DNA from 2 places in the Exiguobacterium sp. s91 genome. Region 1 is predicted to be linked to the other one. Evidence: predicted binding sites of a transcription regulator. Region 1 holds the regulator's gene; the other holds the start of a gene.
The links. Region 1 encodes Rex, which represses fermentation and respiration genes when NADH is low (regulators of the CRP and FNR family bind a similar motif). Its sites were predicted from a motif close to TTGTGAAATATTTCACAA; they were not measured.
Positions count from the first base shown of each region.

Region 2: the regulator Rex is predicted to act here: its motif matches at 1,222-1,239, upstream of adhE (bifunctional acetaldehyde-CoA/alcohol dehydrogenase).

Region 1 is NZ_JACSMZ010000001.1:8,474-12,010, forward strand. Features, by position in the region: gene KNQ06_RS00080 (ATP-binding cassette domain-containing protein) at 1-1,124, opposite strand, end outside; gene KNQ06_RS00085 (redox-sensing transcriptional repressor Rex) at 1,292-1,951, shown strand; gene KNQ06_RS00090 (twin-arginine translocase TatA/TatE family subunit) at 1,951-2,148, shown strand; gene tatC (twin-arginine translocase subunit TatC) at 2,156-2,935, shown strand; tRNA gene KNQ06_RS00100 (tRNA-Ala) at 3,040-3,115, shown strand; gene KNQ06_RS00105 (S8 family serine peptidase) at 3,340-3,537, shown strand, end outside.
Region 2 is NZ_JACSMZ010000001.1:1,632,909-1,636,445, reverse strand. Features, by position in the region: gene KNQ06_RS08580 (Na+/H+ antiporter family protein) at 1-122, opposite strand, end outside; gene KNQ06_RS08575 (beta-class carbonic anhydrase) at 437-988, opposite strand; gene adhE (bifunctional acetaldehyde-CoA/alcohol dehydrogenase) at 1,325-3,537, shown strand, end outside.

The DNA of each region.
Region 1 (3,537 bases):
AGGACTTTTAAGAGCGTCGACTTCCCGATTCCATTCGGTCCGACGAGTGCCAGTGATTCACCGCGTTGCAAGCGGAAGGTGATGTCTTTTGAGACAGCTTCTTCGTAACCGATCGCCAATTGATTGACTTGAAGAACGTCATTCCCGCTCTGTTTTTCAATCGGGAAGGACAGGACCGTGCTACGCTCATCCCCATCTGGTCGGTCGAGCCGGTCGACCTTCTCGAGCCGCTTCCGGACACTTTGGGCACGTTTTGTCGTCGTCGCCCGGGCGATGTTCCGTTGAATGAAGTCCTGCATCTTCGCGATCTCTTCTTGCTGCTGTTCAAACTGCTTCATTTCCTGATCGTATAAGGCCGCTTTTTGCTCCAAGTACTTCGTATAGTTCCCCGTGAACTTACGACAGACATTGCGCGACAGTTCGTAGACGACATTGACGACTTGGTCGAGGAAGTACCGGTCGTGCGAGACGATCAGGACGGCACCACGATAACCACCGAGGTAGCTTTCAAGCCAAGCAAGCGTATCGATATCGAGGTGGTTGGTCGGCTCATCGAGAATGAGGAGCTCTGGTGCTTGCAGGAGCATCTTTGCTAAGGCAAGCCGTGTCCGTTGACCACCGGATAATGTCTGAATCCGGCGCGAGTAATCATCCGGATAAAAGCGCATGCCGTGCAAAACGGAGCGGATATTCGCTTCGAACTGATAACCACCGGCTTCTGAGAAGTCGTGTTGCGCTTGATCGTACGTCTTCAAGAGACGATCGTAAGCGACCGGGTCGTTCAAGATATGCTCCATGCCCATTTCGATTTCCATCCGGCGCAGTGTTCGTTCTTGTTCCTGGAGATGTTCGAAGACGGTCAGCATCTCGTTCCAGATCGTCTCATTCGATTCGAGACCACTGTCTTGCGCGAGATAACCGATTTTGACATCCTTGCCTTTCATGATGTCGCCCGAGTCATGACTGAGTTCACCAGCGATGATTTTGAGCAAGGTCGATTTACCGGCACCGTTTCGTCCGACGAGCGCAATCCGATCTCGCTCTTGTACTTCCAGTTTGATATTTTCTAAAATCGGCTCGACGCCGAATGATTTCGAGAGTTGATTGACTTGTAAGAGTATCATTTCCATCCATCCTTCCACCCTTTAGTCTATCACGAACAAAAGCGCAAGGTCCTGCGGAATATATTATTTGTGACTCTATGTGAAGTGGTTTACAATCAAGGAGAGTAGAAAGCTTTTTGCAAAGATTTGGGTGCCACGATGGATGTGGCCGAAGGGGGAACTGCAGGATGAATGGACCAGACACAAAAATTCCACAAGCGACAGCAAAACGGTTGCCGCTATATTATCGCTTCATCCAAAGTTTATACAATTCAGGCAAGCTCCGCGTCTCTTCTGCTGAGTTAAGCGAGGCGGTGAAGGTTGATTCAGCAACGATTCGTCGCGATTTTTCCTACTTTGGGGCATTAGGGAAGAAGGGGTATGGGTATAACGTTCAACATCTCTTAACGTTTTTCCGCAAAACCTTGAATCAAGATGAGGTGACGAATGTTGCCTTAATCGGGGTCGGTCATCTCGGAACAGCGTTTGCAAATTATAACTTTTTAAAGAATAATAGTACTCGGATAGTCGTTGCGTTTGATGCGGACGAAGAGAAGGTCGGAACAACGACGCATGACGTTCCAATCTATCATGTTTCGGACATGAAAGAACAAATCGAAGCGAATCAGGTCGATGTTGCCATCTTGACGGTTCCATCGCAGTTCGCACAGTCAGTAGCGGATGAGTTAGTCGAGTATGGTGTGACAGGCATCCTGAACTTTACGCCAGCGCGGTTGAACGTGCCAGCGAGCGTCCGGGTCCATCACATCGATTTATCGATCGAGTTGCAGTCGTTAGTTTATTTCATGAAGCATTATTCGCAATCAGCTGAAGGAGTGAAATCATAATGGAAAACCTTATCCCGCTCACACTAGGTATCGGACCAGCGAGCATCGGATTAATCGCGGTCGTCGCGTTGATCATCTTCGGACCGAAGAAGTTACCAGAATTCGGACGCGCTGCGGGTCAGACATTGAAAGAGTTCAAGAATGCCACGAACGGCATCATGGACGACGATAAAAAGGACGAACCGAAAGAGAAGTGATTGAATCATGACGGTTGATCAAGAGCAAAGCATGACGTCGCACCTTGACGAACTGCGCAAGCGGATCGTCTGGTCGCTTATCATCGTCGTCGTCCTGTTCGCTGTCGCATTTCCGCTCGTCCGACCGCTCGTTCGCTTCTTGCAAGCGGACTTAAAAGAGCTCGGCATCGGTTTGAATGCCTTCAACGTCGCCGATCCTTTAATGTTGTATTTGAATCTTGCGTTCATCATTGCGCTGATTTTAGCGTCACCGTTCTGGATGTATCAACTCTGGGCATTCGTCCGACCAGGACTTTATGACAAGGAGCAAAAAGCGACATTGACGTATATTCCGGTCATCTTCTTTCTATTTTTGGCTGGCGTAGCCTTCTCGTATTTCTGGTTGCTTCCCTTCTTGCTTGAAGTCTCAACAGATCTCGGGAAAGAGCTCGGAATCGAACAAGTCATTGGAGTCGAGAACTACTTCAGTTTCTTAATCCGATTGACGATGCCGTTCGGTCTTCTGTTCCAATTGCCGGTCGTGACGATGTTCCTGACGCGTCTTGGTCTCGTGACGCCATATTTCATGCGAAAGAATCGGAAATATGCGTACTTTGTGCTGTTCGTCGTTGCGGCATTGATCGCACCGCCGGATGTGACGTCACACTTGATGATCTCGGTGCCATTGTTCGTTCTCTATGAGATCAGCATCTTGATTTCTGCGCGGACGTACAAAAAGGTCTTGATCCTCGAGCAACAGGCAGAGCTTGAACGACAGGCGGACTTGATGCGTGAATTGAATAAATGAATCGTGAATTCCTTCCGACGATTTTGGAAGGGATTCTTTTTTATGAAAGCGTTCTTTTTATATTGATAAAGCAGTTAGTGATGCGTATACTAAAGATAATTCATGGGGGCTTAGCTCAGCTGGGAGAGCGTTTGGCTGGCAGCCAAAAGGTCGTCGGTTCGATCCCGATAGTCTCCACCAATACCAAATATCTAACTCCTCGAAGCGTCGAGGAGTTTTTATTTTACTCCCAGTTAAATTCCTTACAAATATAAAATGTCATGTAAAACAAATAAATTAAAAAAATAGACAAATATAAATTGTTTATTTCCATTAAATTCATTAAACTAAATATACAGAATTTTCGTTTAACTGTTTTATCAGTAGTACTACTATGGTTTTACAGAAAAGGGGAAAACGAACGCATGAAGAAGAAGATTGCACTTATGGCAGCCGTCTTAATGACGTCTTCCAATCTAGTCAGTGCGCAAGGTGCACTGTCGTCGCAAGACAAAGCAACGGGTCAAAAACCGCAAGCGCTCTCGCTGAAGAAATCGGGGCAAGAGAAGAACTACAAACAATCGGATAAAGTCCGTGTCGTCATCGAGATGGAAGAGAAGCCG
Region 2 (3,537 bases), 1.6 Mb from region 1:
GTCAGGTCAAGACCACCGACAAGACCACCGGCAAACGCACTGATGACCATCGCGAGAACGATGTGGACGCGGAAGATCGCTAAAATAAATAGTAAAAAGACGGCAAACAATACGGCGTTTATCATTCAGTAAAACCACACTTTCTTTTGTTATCACTGTACTATACTAAAGTATCTTACAGCCATGTTGGAATGCTGTCAAGAGTAAAAGTCTGACCTCGTAATCGAAAGATGAATGATACGCTTTTTAGCTCTCCACAAGAAGTTACATTCTGTTATACCCCGAAGCATGAAATGAGAAGCGTTTTGATCACTGAAAATGACTCATACAAAAAACGTGCCATCCTTCTCCGTTACGAGAAAATATGGCACGTTATCTTTAATTTAAGACGGAGTAGAATATCTGAATCTATTTGCGTTTCTTCTATAAAGAGTGATCAGCAATCGACGACGTCGAGCTTACCAGTACCCGGATCGATGACGAGTCCGTGGACGTTCGTCCCAGGTGGTAGTAATGGGTGGTTCTTCACGAGGCTGACCGAGTGAGCGACGCTTTCTTGAACTGACGTGAAACCACGCAACCATTGATTCAAATCAACACCAGATACTTCGAGTGTGTGAAGAATCTGTTGGTCGATGCCCCGATCCTTCATTTCACTGATCATGTGTTTTGGATCAATCGTGCTCATACCGCAGTCGTGGTGACCGATGACGACGACTTCTTCAGCACCAAGAGCATACAACGCGACGAGAATCGAGCGCATGACGGAACCGAATGGGTGCGATAGGATAGCACCGGCATTTTTGATGATCTTCGCATCCCCGTTCTTAAGACCAAGTGCGTGTGGGAGGAGTTCCGTCAAGCGGGCATCCATACACGTCAGGATGACGACCTTTTTGTCTGGGAACTTATCCGAGACGAACTGTTCATACTGTTTTTCGGCGACGAATCGCTCGTTGAAGGCTAGCATTTCCTGTACAACTGACATTCAAGTGTCCTCCTTTAGTGGTAGCTCTTAATATGTACCCCATATCAGAATACAAGATGATGAAACGGCTATCAAGTCACGAAAATGCGAGGTGTGACAAATCGCACACATCCATGTACATGAAGCAAAATGATGAAAAAGAAGATTTCACAACAGTTGTAAACGCTATCAAAGGTGTGAGGGAATTCACAGGATGGTCATGCACAAAACAGGAAAAAGGGGTTATGATTGATTTGTGAAGGAAAGCACAAACTATTGAAAAACAGCTTGGCATTCCTGACATAATGGTTGGCAAATCAAACTCAGATTCGTTCCACGACAGGGAGGAAACCACTCATGGCTGTGAAAGAAAAAACAAAATCGACGGCAACGCCGGTCGAACAAGCAGTTGGACAAATCGTTGAAAAAGGGCAACGCGCATTACAAGAATTACTGACATTCGATCAAGAAAAAATCGATACGATCGTTCGGGATATGGCACTTGCCGGACTTGAACGGCACGTCGAACTCGCTCGTCTCGCGGCAGAAGAGACGGGACGCGGTGTCTTTGAAGATAAGATGATTAAAAACATGTTTGCGACAGAATACATCTACAACAGTCTACGTCATGAAAAAACGGTCGGGATTTTAGAAGAAGATGTCCAAAACGGCATCACATATATCGCTGAACCCGTCGGTGTCGTCTGTGGTGTCACACCGGTCACGAACCCGACATCAACGACGATGTTCAAAGCATTGATTGCGATCAAGACGCGCAACCCGATCGTCTTCGCGTTCCACCCATCGGCACAACGTTGTTCCGTTGAAGCAGCGAAAACACTCCGCGACGCAGCCATCAAAGCAGGAGCACCGAAAGACTGTATTCAATGGGTCGAAGAACCATCACTTGAAGCAACGAAAGTCTTGATGAACCATGAAAAAATCGCCATGGTCCTTGCGACAGGTGGAGCAGGAATGGTCAAATCGGCGTATTCAACAGGTAAACCGGCACTTGGTGTTGGACCAGGGAACGTTCCGTGTTACATCGAACAGTCTGCGAAAGTCAAACGGGCAGTCAGCGATCTTGTTCTTTCAAAAACGTTTGATAACGGGATGATTTGTGCGTCTGAGCAAGCCGTCATCGTCGACCAAGAGATTTATGCGACGGTTCGTGCGGAAATGGAAGCACTCGGTTGTTACTTCTGTACACCGGAAGAAAAACAACGCCTCGAATCACTCGTCATCAAAACCGATACGTGTGCCGTCAACGCGGACATCGTCGGGAAACCTGCGACATGGATCGCAGAAAAAGCCGGAATCGATGTTCCGGAAACAACTGTCATGCTCGTCGCGGAACTCGAGCACGTCGGAGCAGCAGAACCACTGTCTCATGAAAAACTCAGTCCCGTCCTCGGTGCGTACCGCGTCGCTTCAACCGAAGAAGCGTTTACGATTGCCGAACAGATGCTTGAAATCGGTGGTCTCGGTCATACAGCCGTCATTCATACGACGAACGATGACTTGATGACAGCGTTCGGACTCCGCATGAAAGCCTGCCGGATCCTCGTCAACAGCCCATCTGCTCATGGCGGAATCGGTGATCTGTACAACGAGTTGACACCATCACTGACACTCGGTTGTGGATCATACGGGAAAAACTCTGTTTCTGAAAACGTGACAGCGAAGCACTTACTCAACGTCAAAAAGGTGGCGAGACGACGCGTGAACATGCAATGGTTCAAGGTCCCTGAAAAAATCTACTTCGAAAAGAACTCCGTTCAGTACTTGCGGTCGATGACTGACGTCTCACGTGTCATGATCGTGACGGATCCAACGATGGTACAGTTCGGGTATGCCGATAAAGTAATTCAAAACTTACCACAGTCCGTCAGTTACCGGATCTTCGACCAAGTCGAACCAGATCCATCGGTGACGACTGTTCAGACAGGTGCTCAAGCGATGCGTGATTTCAAGCCTGACTTGATTATCGCCCTCGGTGGTGGTTCAGCGATGGATGCTGCAAAAGGAATGTGGCTCTTCTATGAACAACCGAACGAAACGTTCTCAAACTTACGTCAAAAATTCCTCGATATCCGCAAACGGGCGTATCAATTCCCGACACTCGGTCGTCAAGCGAAGTTCGTCGCGATTCCGACGACTTCTGGTACGGGTTCAGAAGTAACACCGTTTACCGTCATCACGGATAAAGAGAAAAACGTCAAATACCCGATTGCTGACTATGCATTGACACCAGACGTCGCAATCGTTGATCCAGAATTCGTCATGACCGTCCCAGCTTCAATCACTGCTGATACCGGAATGGATGTCTTGACGCATGCGACAGAAGCATACGTCTCGGTGCTTGCGAACGACTACACGGATGGACTGGCACTCAAAGCAATCAAGATGATCTTCGACTACTTGCCACGAGCATATGCTAACGGATCAGACGCTGAAGCACGCGAAAAAGTGCACAATGCGTCAACGATGGCAGGGATGGCATTCGCGAACGCCTTCCTCGGCATCAACCACTCGATCGCGCACAAAATCGGTGGCGAGTTCCATACGCC